Regions from separate parts of the Microbacterium sp. NPDC055312 genome, predicted to be linked through region 1. Evidence: predicted binding sites of a transcription regulator. Region 1 holds the regulator's gene; the other holds the start of a gene.
The links. The regulator LexA, encoded in region 1, represses DNA repair genes until DNA is damaged. The targets are predictions, from matches to a motif close to TCGAACANNTGTTCGA.
Positions count from the first base shown of each region.

Region 2: ACWIDW_RS05675 (DUF222 domain-containing protein) is a predicted target of LexA. The motif match lies at 3,319-3,334, and genes of this name have one in related genera.

Region 1 is NZ_JBSHMU010000004.1:148,693-155,169, forward strand. Features, by position in the region: gene metE (5-methyltetrahydropteroyltriglutamate--homocysteine S-methyltransferase) at 1-1,661, shown strand, start outside; gene lexA (transcriptional repressor LexA) at 1,735-2,421, opposite strand; gene ACWIDW_RS11915 (LysM peptidoglycan-binding domain-containing protein) at 2,727-3,104, shown strand; gene ACWIDW_RS11920 (histidinol-phosphate transaminase) at 3,150-4,241, shown strand; gene hisB (imidazoleglycerol-phosphate dehydratase HisB) at 4,238-4,840, shown strand; gene hisH (imidazole glycerol phosphate synthase subunit HisH) at 4,837-5,469, shown strand; gene ACWIDW_RS11935 (MinD/ParA family ATP-binding protein) at 5,521-6,477, opposite strand, start outside.
Region 2 is NZ_JBSHMU010000002.1:263,886-270,362, reverse strand. Features, by position in the region: gene treS (maltose alpha-D-glucosyltransferase) at 1-1,299, opposite strand, end outside; gene ACWIDW_RS05680 (DUF3817 domain-containing protein) at 1,425-1,886, opposite strand; gene ACWIDW_RS05675 (DUF222 domain-containing protein) at 2,024-3,289, opposite strand; gene ACWIDW_RS05670 (serine protein kinase RIO) at 3,563-4,423, shown strand; gene ACWIDW_RS05665 (MFS transporter) at 4,533-5,969, shown strand; gene ACWIDW_RS05660 (NAD(P)/FAD-dependent oxidoreductase) at 6,000-6,477, opposite strand, start outside.

The DNA of each region.
Region 1 (6,477 bases):
CGGCGCTGGTCAGCGAGTCGCTGCCAGTCGACACCGCGACTCTGGCGGATGCCGCAGCCCGCGCCCTCGCGGTGCTCGGCGGCGCGAGCGCACGCCCGCAGATCTTCGTGGCAGCCCCGTACGCCGCGCTCGGCGCGACGCTCGACGTGCTGGCCGCCGCCCCCGTCGAGGCGATCGGCATCGACCTCGTCCGCGGCGAGGTGCCCGCCGCGCTGCCCGCGCTCGACGGGAAGACCCTCGTCGGTGGCGTGGTCGACGGACACAACATCTGGCGCGGCGACCTCGACGCGGCCTTCGCGAAGCTCGAGTCGCTGCGCGCTCTCGGCGCGGCCGCGGTGTCGGCATCCACCTCCACCTCGCTGCTGCACGTGCCGCACGACGTCGACGACGAGACGGCCCTCGATCCGCGTCTGGTCTCGTGGCTCGCCTTCGCCGACCAGAAGGTCGGCCAGGTCGTCACCCTCGCGCAGGGTCTGGGCCAGGGCCGGGATGCCATCGCCGACGCTCTCGACGCGGCATCCGCCGCCCTCGCCGACAGGCACGACGCGCCCGGCGTGCGCGACGGTGCCGTGCGCGCCCGCGAGGTCGCCGAGGCGGAGTACTCACGCGTGTCGTACGCCGAGCGCGAGAGCGCGCAGCAGGCGCTGAACCTGCCCGCGCTGCCCCTGACGACGATCGGCTCGTTCCCGCAGACCGGCGACATCCGCCGGGCCCGCGCCCAGTTCCTGCGCGGCGAGCTGCCCGCTGACGACTACGACGACTTCCTGCGTCGCGAGATCGACCAGGTCGTCGCCCTGCAGGAGGAGCTCGGCCTCGACGTGCTCGTGCACGGTGAGCCCGAGCGCAACGACATGGTGCAGTACTTCGCCGAGCACCTCGACGGATTCGCCGTCACCCAGCACGGCTGGGTGCAGTCCTACGGCTCGCGCGCCACCCGGCCCTCGATCCTCTGGGGAGACGTGTCGCGCCCCGCGCCGATCACCGTCTCGTGGGCCGCGTACGCCCAGTCGCTCAGCGCGAAGCCGGTCAAGGGCATGCTCACCGGCCCCGTGACGATCCTCGCGTGGTCGTTCGTGCGCGACGACCAGCCGCTCGCTGAGACCGCCGACCAGGTCGCCCTCGCGCTGCGCGAGGAGATCACCGACCTCGAGGCGGCGGGCATCGCGATCATCCAGGTCGACGAGCCGGCGCTGCGCGAGCTGCTGCCGCTGAAGGCTGCGGATCAGGCCGACTACCTCGACTGGTCGGTGCGCTCGTTCCGCCTCGCGACCGGCGGTGCCGCTGCGGCCACGCAGATCCACACGCACCTCTGCTACTCGGAGTTCGGCGTGGTGATCGATGCGATCCGCGCCCTCGACGCCGATGTGACCTCGATCGAGGCCGCGCGCAGCCGGATGGCGGTCGTCGCCGACATCGCGCGCTTCGGCTTCGATCACGGGGTCGGCCCCGGCGTGTACGACATCCACTCACCGCGGGTGCCCAGCGTCGAGGAGATCGAGGCGCTGCTGCGTCGCGCCGTCGACGAGCTGCCGCTGCGGCAGCTGTGGGTGAACCCCGACTGCGGTCTGAAGACCCGCGCCTACGAGGAGACCGTCGAGTCGCTGCGCAACATCGTCGAGGCCACCCGTCGCGTCCGTGAGGACGTCGCGGTCACCGTCTGAGGCACCACCAGCACGAAGAGAGGCGCCCCTTCCCGACCGGGAAGGGGCGCCTCTCCTGGTCGCGGCGGCGCGATCAGACCGAGCGGAGCACCGCGACGACCTTGCCGAGCACGACCGCCTCGTCGCCGAGGATGGGCTCGAACGCCGAGTTGCGGGGCAGCAGCCAGGTGTGCCCGTCGCGCCGGCGGAAGGTCTTCACCGTCGCCTCGCCGTCGATCATGGCGGCGACGATCTCGCCGTTCTCGGCATCGTTCTGCGTGCGCACGACGACCCAGTCGCCGTCGCAGATCGCCGCGTCGATCATCGACTCACCGTTGACCTTCAGCATGAACAGATCGCCCTTGCCGACCAGCTGCCTCGGCAGCGGGAAGATCTCCTCCACCTGCTGGTCGGCCGTGATCGGCACTCCCGCGGCGATCTGCCCGACGAGGGGCACCAGCGCGGCGTCCCCCACGGACGGGGCGGTGTCCGCCGGGTTCTCGGTGCCGCTGCCGGGAAGGTCGATCAGCACCTCCATCGCGCGGGTCTTGCCCGGGTCGCGGCGCAGGTAGCCGCTCAGCTCGAGCTGCCCGAGCTGGTGAGTGACGCTCGAGAGCGACTTCAGCCCCACCGCGTCGCCGATCTCACGCATGCTCGGCGGGTAGCCGTGCCGGGCGATCGAGGTCTGGATGACCTCGAGGATCGCCATCTGCTTGGGGCTCAGGCTCTTGCGGCGCCGCGTGCGGGGAGCCTCGGCTGCGGTCTCGGGGGTGTCGCTCATGGCTGCTCCTTCATGCCCTCACACGGTGCGGATCCGCGTCGTCGCGGGGATCCGGTTCGAATGTCGGTGGCCCATGGTGGGCTGACTTCATCGAAACCGTATCCGAGTTCGCTCGGAAAACGGAAGATCTGTTCGAGCGTGTCGCAGAAGTGGTGGCACGGTATTCGAAGAATTCTTGACAGATGTTCGATATCGAAGATAGGTTCGGAACGTAGCTTCGCATCCGGCATCCCCGGCCGGATGCCGGATGCGAAAGCTGCACCACTTCCGCCCGATGGGCGGGGGAGAGCGAAGAGGAGCATCACATGAGCACCACCAGCATCCAGGCCCCCGAGACCTCTACGGTCACGGCCGCTGCAGGGCGTTCTGTCTCGACCCGGCTGCGCCTCACCGCGCGCGGTCGCCGTCTGCTCGCCGCCCTCGCAGCCGCACCGGTCATCGCCGGCATCGCCGTCTCTCTGCTGGCCGGGGGCTCGGCGGTCGCTTCCGGTGAGAGCGAGCCGGTCGCCTTCGAGACCGTGACGGTGCTGCCCGGTGACACGCTCTGGTCGATCGCCGCCGAGGCCGCGCCCACCTCCGATCCGCGCGACGTCATCGACGACATCAAGCGTCTCAACGACCTCACCACCGGCATGATCCAGGTGGGCACCTCGATCGCGATCCCGACGGCCTATTCCGGGTGAGTGCGCGCCGTCATGCGCGGCGGCGCGCGCGATGCGCCGCCTACGATGGAGCATGTGACATCCCTCGATGAGCTGCCCCTCCGCGCCGACCTGCGCGGGCTCACGCCGTACGGTGCCCCGCAGGCGCCGCTTCCGGTCGCTCTGAACGTCAACGAGAACACGCATCCGGTTCCCGACGAGGTCGCCAGTGACATCCTCGACGACATCGCCCTCGCGCTGCGAGACGTCAACCGCTACCCCGATCGCGAGTTCACGCCGCTGCGAGAGGCGTTCGCCGCGTATCTCGGTCACGGACTGACAGCCGAGCAGATCTGGGCGGGAAACGGCTCGAACGAGGTGCTGCAGCACATCATGCAGGCATTCGCCGGCCCCGGCCGGACGGCGTTCGGGTTCGCGCCCACCTACTCGATGTACCCGCTGATCACGCAGGGCACGGGCGCGCAGTGGATCGCGGGCACCCGGCACGACGACTTCACGCTCGACCCCGATGACGCCGCGCGGCAGGTCGCCGGGGCCGACCCCGACGTCGTCATCCTCTGCACCCCGAACAACCCCACCGGCACGCCGCTGGGACTCGACGTCATCGAGTCCGTGTACGAGGCGGCGCGCGGCATCGTGATCGTCGATGAGGCCTATCAGGAGTTCGCTCCGCACGACGCGCCCTCGGCGCTGAGCCTGCTGGCCGGCCGGCCGCGGCTCGCGGTCTCGCGCACGATGAGCAAGGCCTTCGCATTCGCCGGCGCCCGGGTCGGCTATCTGGCCGCCGACCCGGCGTTCATCGACGCGCTGCGGCTCGTGCGCCTTCCCTACCACCTCAGTGCTCTGACTCAGGCCGCCGCCGTCGCGGCGCTGCGCAACTCGTCGACCATGCTGCAGATGGTCGACGAGATCGTCGAGCAGCGTGACCGGATCTCGGCCACCCTCGAGGCCCTCGGGTACCGGCCGCACGCCTCGTGGTCGAACTTCGTGCTGTTCGGCGGAGTCGAGGACCCGCAGGCTCTCTGGCGAGCGCTGTACGACCGCGGAGTGCTCATCCGCGACGTCGGGATCCCGCATCACCTCCGTGTCTCTGCCGGCACCGAAGCCGAGACCACCGCATTCCTGGAAGCCCTCGCGTCGATTGGATCGCCCGCATGACCACCCGCACCGCCCGCCGGACCCGCAGCACCTCCGAGTCGACCGTCGAGGTCGTCGTCGACCTCGACGGCACGGGACGCAGCGACATCGACACGAGTGTTCCGTTCTTCGACCACATGCTGACGGCGTTCGCGAAGCACTCGCTCACCGACCTCACGGTGCGCGCCACGGGCGACACGCACATCGATGCGCACCACACGGTCGAGGACATCTCGATCGTGCTCGGCCAGGCGATCCGCGAGGCACTCGGCGACAAGGCCGGCATCTCCCGCTACGGCGATGCGCTGGTGCCCCTCGACGAGGCTCTCGCTCAGGCCGTGGTCGACATCTCGGGCCGCCCGTTCCTCGTGCACGACGGAGAGCCCGCCGGATTCGAGTTCCACCTCATCGGCGGTCACTTCACCGGATCGCTGGTGCGCCACGTGTTCGAGGCGATCACCCTCAACGCCGGCCTGACCGTGCACGTGCGCCTCCTCGGGGGCCGCGACCCGCACCACATCGCCGAGGCCGAGTTCAAGGCGTTCGCCCGCGCGTTCCGTCAGGCCAAGGCGCTCGACCCGCTCGTCGAGGGCGTCCCCTCGACGAAGGGTGCACTGTGACCGAGCGGCGCGTGGTCGTCTTCGACTACGAGTCCGGCAACGTGCACTCCGCCGTGAAGGCTCTGGCCGCGGCGGGCGCCGAGGTCGAACTCACCCGCGACCGCAGTCGTGCCCTCGAGGCGGACGGACTGCTCGTGCCCGGCGTGGGCGCGTTCGCGGCCGTTCGCGACGCGCTGGTCGCACACGGCGGTGACGAGATCATCGACCGGCGCCTGGCCGGCGGACGCCCGGTGCTCGGCATCTGCGTCGGCATGCAGGTGATGTTCGAGCGCGGCGTCGAGCGGGGCCAGCCCGCCGACGGGCTGGGGGAGTGGCCGGGCACGGTCGCCGAGCTGGATGCCCCGGTGCTGCCGCACATGGGCTGGAACACGGTCGAGCCGGGGGAGGGCAGCGTGCTGTTCCGCGGCATCGAGGACGAGCGCTTCTACTTCGTGCACTCGTACGCGGCCACGGCGTGGGAGCTCGACGTCATCGCGCCGTTCCCGCAGCCGGCCGTGACGTGGGCGACCCACGGTGAGCGCTTCATCGCGGCGGTCGAGAACGGTCCGCTCTCGGCGACGCAGTTCCACCCCGAGAAGTCGGGGGAAGCGGGCATCCGGCTGCTGCGCAACTGGATCGAATCGCTCTGATCCCACCGCGGCGGGCGTGACGAGCGCACCGAGGGACGCTCCGTGCCGTGGTCAGAGTCCGCGCGCGACGGCTGCCCCCGCAGCCAGCCAGGCGGTCTGCGTCGCCGGCGCCAGGGCTCCGAGCCGCAGGTGTCCGTCGACCATCTCGTGGTCGAACGGAATCGCGACCACCTCTCGTGCCAGGTCGCGGTAACCGGTCACCACCTGGTCGACATCGGCCGCAGTGGCCTTCGGGTCGGCCTGAGTGACGACGACCACCGATTGCCGGGCGAGCCGTGCCGATCGCTCGTCGCGGTCCTCGAGCGCCTCGAGCAGCAGAGCACCCGCCTCGGCGTGGTCGTCGCGAGTCGTGGTCGCCACGACGATCTGATCGGCATGGTCGATCATGCGCAGCCACATCGGGTCGGACTCGTCGTTGCCGGAGTCGATGATGATCAGACGGTAGTACTTCGTCGCCACGGCGTGGATCGCGTCGATGTCCTCCGAGCGCAGACGGTTCTCCTGCGCGAGCCGGATGGGTTTGGAGCGCAGCACGTCGTATTTCTCGCGCGCCTGATGGTGCACGTAGCGGGCGAGGTCGGCCGACTGGGCTCCCGCGCCCAGCAGACGATCGGTCTCGGGGAGCAGCTCGAACAGCGTGTGGTCATGCGGGCCGGTGTCGGTGCGCCAGCCCAGGGTGCCACGGGTCTGGTTGTTGTCCCAGGCGAGCACTCCCGCGCCCCCGAAGCGCGCGAAGACGGCCGAGAGCAGAACAGTCGAAGGGGTCTTGCCCGCGCCGCCCTTGCCGTTCACCACGGCGATCGTGCGCGGACCGGGCCAGTGCTGGCTGACGAGCAGCTCGTCGTCGCGCACTGCCCGCTCCGCTGCGCCGGGGGCGAGCGAGAATCCGATGCGGTTCAGCATGCCGCGGGCGCCCGTCTTGGCCGGCTCCTCGTGGGGCTCGTGCTGCAGGAACGACGGCCGCTCGCGCTGTTCACGTCGCGATCCGGGCGCCGGGGATGCCGGGGT
Region 2 (6,477 bases), on a different contig from region 1:
GCCGGCGTTGCGGTCGCTGGTCCACTGCATCGGGGTGCGCACCCCGTCGCGGTCGCCGAGCCAGATGTTGTCGCCCATGCCGATCTCGTCGCCGTAGTACAGCACGGGCGAGCCGGGCAGCGACAGCAGCAGGGCGGTGAACAGCTCGATGCGGTCGATGTCATTCTCGAGCAGCGGGGCGAGGCGTCGGCGGATGCCGATGTTGGCCTTCATCCGCGGGTCCTGCGCGTACTCGTTCCACATGTAGTCGCGGTCTTCGTCGGTGACCATCTCGAGCGTCAGCTCGTCGTGGTTGCGCAGGAAGATGCCCCACTGGCATCCGGACGGGATCGTGGGGGTGTCGGCGAGGATCTCGCTGATCGGGTAACGCGATTCGCGACGCACAGCCATGAAGATGCGCGGCATCACCGGGAAGTGGAAGCACATGTGGCACTCGTCGCCGCCCACCTCGGGGTCGCCGAAGTAGTCCACCACGTCGGCCGGCCACTGGTTGGCCTCGGCCAGCAGCACCCGGCCCGGGTAGTTCTCGTCGACGAAGCGGCGCACCTTCTTCAAGAACTCGTGCGTCTCGGGCAGGTTCTCGCCGTTCGTGCCCGGCCGCTCGTAGAGGTACGGGACGGCGTCGAGGCGGAACCCGTCCAGACCCATGTCGAGCCAGAAGCGCATGGCGTCGAGCATCGCCTCGTGCACCTTCGGGTTGTCGAAGTTCAGGTCGGGCTGGTGGCTGAAGAAGCGGTGCCAGAAGTACTGCTTGCGCACCGGGTCCCACGTCCAGTTGCTCGGCTCGGTGTCGACGAAGATGATGCGGGCGTCTTCGTAGAGCTCGTCGGTGTGGCTCCACACGTAGAAGTCGCCGTAGGGGCCGTCGGGGTCGTTGCGGCTGGCCTGGAACCACGGATGCTCGTCGCTGGTGTGATTCATGACGAAGTCGATGATCACCTTGATGTCGCGCTCGTGCGCCGCGTCGAGGAACTCCTGGAAGTCGTCGGTCGTGCCGAGATCGGACTGCACTCCCGTGTAGTCGGCGACGTCGTAGCCGCCGTCGCGCAGCGGGGAGGGGAAGAACGGCGGGACCCACAGGCAGTCGACGCCCAGCCACTGCAGGTAGTCGAGCTTGTCGATGAGGCCGCGGAAGTCGCCGATCCCGTCGCCGTCGCTGTCTTTGAACGAGCGGACGAGCACCTCGTAGAAGACTGCTGTCTTGAACCACTCCGGCGCGGGGCTTCCCGGGGTGTCGGGGAACGGCTCCTGTGTGAGCACGGGGATCGAGGCGGTGTACGGGGCGGGTTCGGCGGTCATGCGGGCTCCCTCACCATCGGATTGCGTCCGAGCATGCGCCCAACCTGTCACACGCGACGAGCGCTGGCTAGGGTCTTGCGCACCCCTTGACCCACGCTGGTCGACGTGCGATGAGAGCCGAGGGCTCAGCGACCGCCGGGAGGTCCGATCAGCAGCAGGATGGTGAAGATCGCGACGATGGCGACGAGGATCAGCACGGCGAGCACCCACGGGCGGTGCAGGAACCAGCGCATCGTGCGGTCGTACCAGGTGCGGTCGCGTGGGTCGTCGGTCTCGGTGAGCCGCCACTGCCCCTCGAGTCGTCCGCTGCGGTGCAGCCAGATCTCGACCGGGATGGTGGCGTACGGCACGATCGCGCTGGCGATCGTCGTCGCGGCGACGCCGGCGTGCCAGCGCTGGTTGAACGCGAGCAGAACAGCCGTCGCGCCGTAGGAGAGGAAGACGAATCCGTGGATGCCGCCGCCGATCGTGACGAGCACCGACGGCTGCCCGACGGCGCGCAGGATGAGTGCGCTGATGAGCAGGGTCCAGGTGATCGCCTCGGCGATCGCGAGCACGCGGAACAGGCGAGCGGGAGTGGTGAACACGGTTCTCCTCGAGTGGGTGTGCTTCCACGGTAGGCGAGCGCGGCTATGCGCCGGCCCGGGGTCCGGGCCTTCCCGGGCCCGAAGCGAGAAAGATCAATCGAAAGGCTGACACGACTGTGGGCTCTGCGGATGCTGCCTCAGAACGGCGGCGGCGTGAAGGTGACGGTGTTCGGAGGCGGTGGCTTGTCGACGTAGGTCCGACCGGTGGGACTCGTCCACTCCAGAAGTCCGTCGCCGAGCTGGGCGACGTGCCACGGCGTCTGATGTTTCAGCACATGATGTCGTCGGCACAGAGCGGCCAGGTTCTCTTCGCTCGTCTCGCCGCCGAACGCAGCATCACGGGTGTGATCGAGGTCGCTGTCGCGGGCCGGCATCCCGCATCCGGGGAAGCGACAGCGTTCATCACGCGATCGCAGGTGGCGACGCAGTGATTCCGGAGGTCGGTACCTGTCGACCGACAGCACCCCGCCGTTCACCGGATGAGTGAGCACCCGATCCCACCCGGACGCGGCACCGGCCAGCGCCTTCGCGGAGGCGAGATCGATCGGAGTCCGCCCGGAGAGCTCTGCGGCAGGTCCGCCGGAGCCCATCAGCGTGGTCACCGGCACGGTGACCGCGACCTGCGCGCTGATCGATGCGAGCAGTCCGTCGGCGGTGTCGTGACCGGCCGGAGCTCCGGTGAGCAGCAGATCCATCGCCAGGTCGAACCGAAGCTGCGCGAAGGTGCGCGAGTCTGTGGCCTGATTCGGGTCGTCGTCGCGGTCGGCGAGCGCCTTCGCCATCTGCGAGAACCGATCGTGCGCACCGTGGATCAGCACCGACGGGCCGTACACGTGCAGCTCGGACATGGCATCCGGACCATCCGTCACCCACACGCCACGATGCGATCGCGCATCCTGGTGGCGCTCGTCGAGCGTGCGCGACTGGTACTGCTGAGCGATCCGCTCGGCGATCACCCGCACCCGGTTCGGGGACTCGTCCTGTGCGATCTGCAGCACGCGCGCGGCGTAGGCGGCACGCGCGTCGTCGTCGTCGATGTGCGCACCGGCGTCGACGATCACCCGCGCGTGCCCCGTCGTGATCAGCCCAGCCCCCTGCGCCTGCCACACCTGCGGAAACCGCTCGACCAGCACTTCGGCCGCGACCATGCGTCGCTGCACGGTGCGGTCGCTCACGCGCAGCGCCGTCGCGAGTTCGGCAGCCACGGTGCGCAGGGTGAGGTCGGAGTCGTCGAGCCCGTCGCCCCTCTCGGCGATCGACATCGCCAGCCGATTCGCGAGCGCGAGCAGGCCGTCGCGAGCGGCCAGCACTCCCTGCAGAGTCTTCTCGACAGCCTGCAGCGAAGACACGATCGCGTCGAGATTCGCGATGTCCTCACGTGTCGCCATCGACAGCTTGTTCATATCTCGAGTATGCGAGGGGCCACCGACATTCGAACGCCCGATCGCCCTCTCGAGGGGGCCGAACAGGTCACGAACGCGTAACGGTCTGGCATCCGCCCATGTCACCCGTCGGACCCGACGATCTACACTCGATCCGCACCGGGAATCGCCCGGAGGAACCGAGCGGAAGGAGCGACCGATGAACACCGTCTCCGTCGTGCCTGCCGCCGACATCCTTCTCGCCGAGGCCGCCCGCTCCTGAACCGCGTGTGGCCTCCCTCCTGGAGCCACATCGTGAACATTCAGCACTCCGCGTCGTTCGACGCCTCGCCTTTCGACGTCACCCTCGCCTTCGCCGACACCCGCATCGGCGAGAACCAGCGCTGGTCGACCTGGCCGTCCACCATGCCCACCGAACGCGGCCCGTCGCCCCTGCCCGGCTGGGTGGTGACCAGCGCAGCCGCGGTCGACACCGAGCTCGGCATCCTGAAGACCGGGAAGGAAGCCGACGTCTTCCTCCTCGAACGGGCGATTCCGGGCGCCGAGCCCGGCCGCGGCACGCGAACCCTGCTCGCCGCGAAGCGCTACCGCGACGCCGAGCACCGCAGCTTCCAGCGGTCGTCGGTCTACACCGAAGGGCGGCGCACCCGCCGCACCCGTGATGCGCGCGCGCTCGCCAAGAAGACCGCGCACGGACGCGAGGTCGCCGCGGCCGAGTGGTCGTTCGCGGAGTTCGCGGCGTTGAGCCGCATGCACGAGCTCGGCGCACCCGTGCCGTACCCCGTGCAGGTCGACGGCACCGAGATCCTCATGGAGTTCATCGGCGACGATCGCACCGCCGCTCCGCGGCTCGCGCAGGTGAGAGCGGATGCCGAGCAGCTGGCCGACCTGTACGAGCAGATCGTCGAGATCATGCACGTGTTCGCGGCGGCCGGCCTCGCGCACGGCGACCTGTCGCCGTACAACCTGCTCGTGCACCACGGGCGGGTGCGAGTGATCGACCTGCCGCAGATCGTCGACACGGTCACCAATCCGCAGGGGTTCGATCTGCTGCACCGCGACTGCGTCAACGTGTGCGAGTGGTTCGCGCGGCGCGCGGTGCCGTGCGACCCCGAGCAGCTGTTCGCCGAGCTGCTCGCCACATCATTCGGCTGACACGCATGGCGCGCCGGAGCCCGGCATCCGCCGATGCCCCACCAGGCGCGCGCAGCCGCATGGCGAGCGAGACGTCGGCGCGACACCGGCATCCTGTAGCGTGACGGCCATGACCGGTCGTGATGGTGCCGCCGTACCCCCTCCCACTGCCAGGACGGGAGCCGTCGCGGCGTTCGGCCGCGAGCACGAGAGCTCCGCGCCGGCAGCCACGAAGAAGCAGGTCGTCTCGTGGGCGATGTGGGACTGGGCGATGCAGCCGTTCAACACCGTCATCCTCACCTTCGTCTGGATCGCCCTGTACCTGACCTCGCGGATGTTCCTCGAGCCGTCGATGCGCGAATCCGGGCTGCTGGCCGATGGCTCGTACATGAACTGCAACGACTCGGCCTTCACCGCCTCGGCGTACTGCCAGGGGCTCACCGACCTCGCGGAGTGGTGGGGCTGGGCGAACTTCGCCGCCGGCATCCTGATCCTGCTGCTCGCCCCGGTGCTCGGCCAGCAGGCCGACGCGCGCGGCAGCAAGAAGAAGTGGGTCATCGGCGCCACCATCGCGATCGCGCTCGTCCAGTTCTCGCTGTTCTTCGTCGAGGCCGATCCGAAGTTCTTCTGGTTCGGCGCGTTCGCCGTCGCGATCGCCGCGGTCGTCAGCGAGATCGGAAACGTCAGCTACTACGCGATGCTCTCCGAGGTGTCGACGCCCAAGAACGTCGGCCGCGTCTCAGGCCTCGGCTGGGGGCTCGGGTACATCGGCGGCGTCGTCGCGCTGATCGTGTGCATCCCGGTGCTGTTCCTCGTCGGTCAGGACAACGCGCTCTCGTTCAAGCTCGTCGCGGTGATCTGCGCGGTGTGGACGATCGTGTTCTCCATCCCGATGTTCCGCAACGTGCCCGAGTCGCCGTCCTACGACACCACAGAGAAGGTCGGCTTCCTCCGCTCGTACGTCGTGCTCGCCCACAGCATCGCCGAGCTGTTCCGCACCAACCGGCCGACGTTCTGGTTCATGCTCGCCGCGGCCGTCTACCGCGACGGTCTCGCCGGAGTGTTCGCATTCGGCGCGGTGCTCGCGGCGCAGGGCTTCGGCTTCTCGTTCCTCGAGGTGATCATCTTCGGGCTGGCGGCGAACCTCGTCGCCGGCGTCTCGACGCTGCTCGCGGGGCGCATCGACGACGCGATCGGACCGCGCCGCCTCATCATCTTCGCCCTCTCCGGCCTGGTGGCGATGGCGTTCGTGGTCTACGCGCTGCGCGACTACGGCACCATCGTGTTCTGGATCTGCGGACTGCTGCTGTGCGCCTTCGTCGGCCCGACCCAGGCATCCAGCCGCAGCCTGCTCACCCGCCTCACCCCGCCCAGCCAGCAGGGCACCATCTTCGGCCTGTACGCGACGACCGGTCGCGTGGCGTCGTTCCTGTCGCCGCTGGCGTGGTCGCTCTTCCTCGCGTGGTTCGGCGGCATCGTCTACGGCGTGCTCGGCATCGCGGTGGTGCTGCTGGTCGGACTCGTGCTGCTGCTGTGCGTGCGGTTCCCGAAGGACATCGGGGTCTGACCGCGCGGGCGTCCGCTGCCCCGAGCCGCCTCAGGCGCGGCCCTGCAGGATCATGTGCCAGTAGACCTGCGGGAAGATCCGCCGGTCGATGATCCAGTTCATCCGGCTCTCGCGATACGAGCTGCGCCACAGGGTGGGCATCAGGCGAAGCCGGTCGTCGAACTCGGCGAACACCGCCGTCGAGCGCGAGACGGTGAACGGGCAGACGCCGTAGCCGTCGTAGGCGGATGCCGGCTCGCGCCCCTCGAGAACCGCGCGGACGTTCTCGGCGACCGCCTTCGTCTGCTTGCGCAGCGCGCCGCCCGATTTCGAGTTCGCCGTGCCCGCCGCGTCGCCCAGCGCCCAGATCGACGGATGCCGGGTGGAGCGCAGCGTGCGCGGGTCGACGGCCACGAAGCCGTCGTCGTCGGCGAGGCCGCCGGCGCCGATCCACTCCGGCGCCTTCTGCGGCGGCTCGGCGATGAGCAGGTCGTACGGCAGCCGCTGGCGCTCGGCGCCGTCGGCGCCG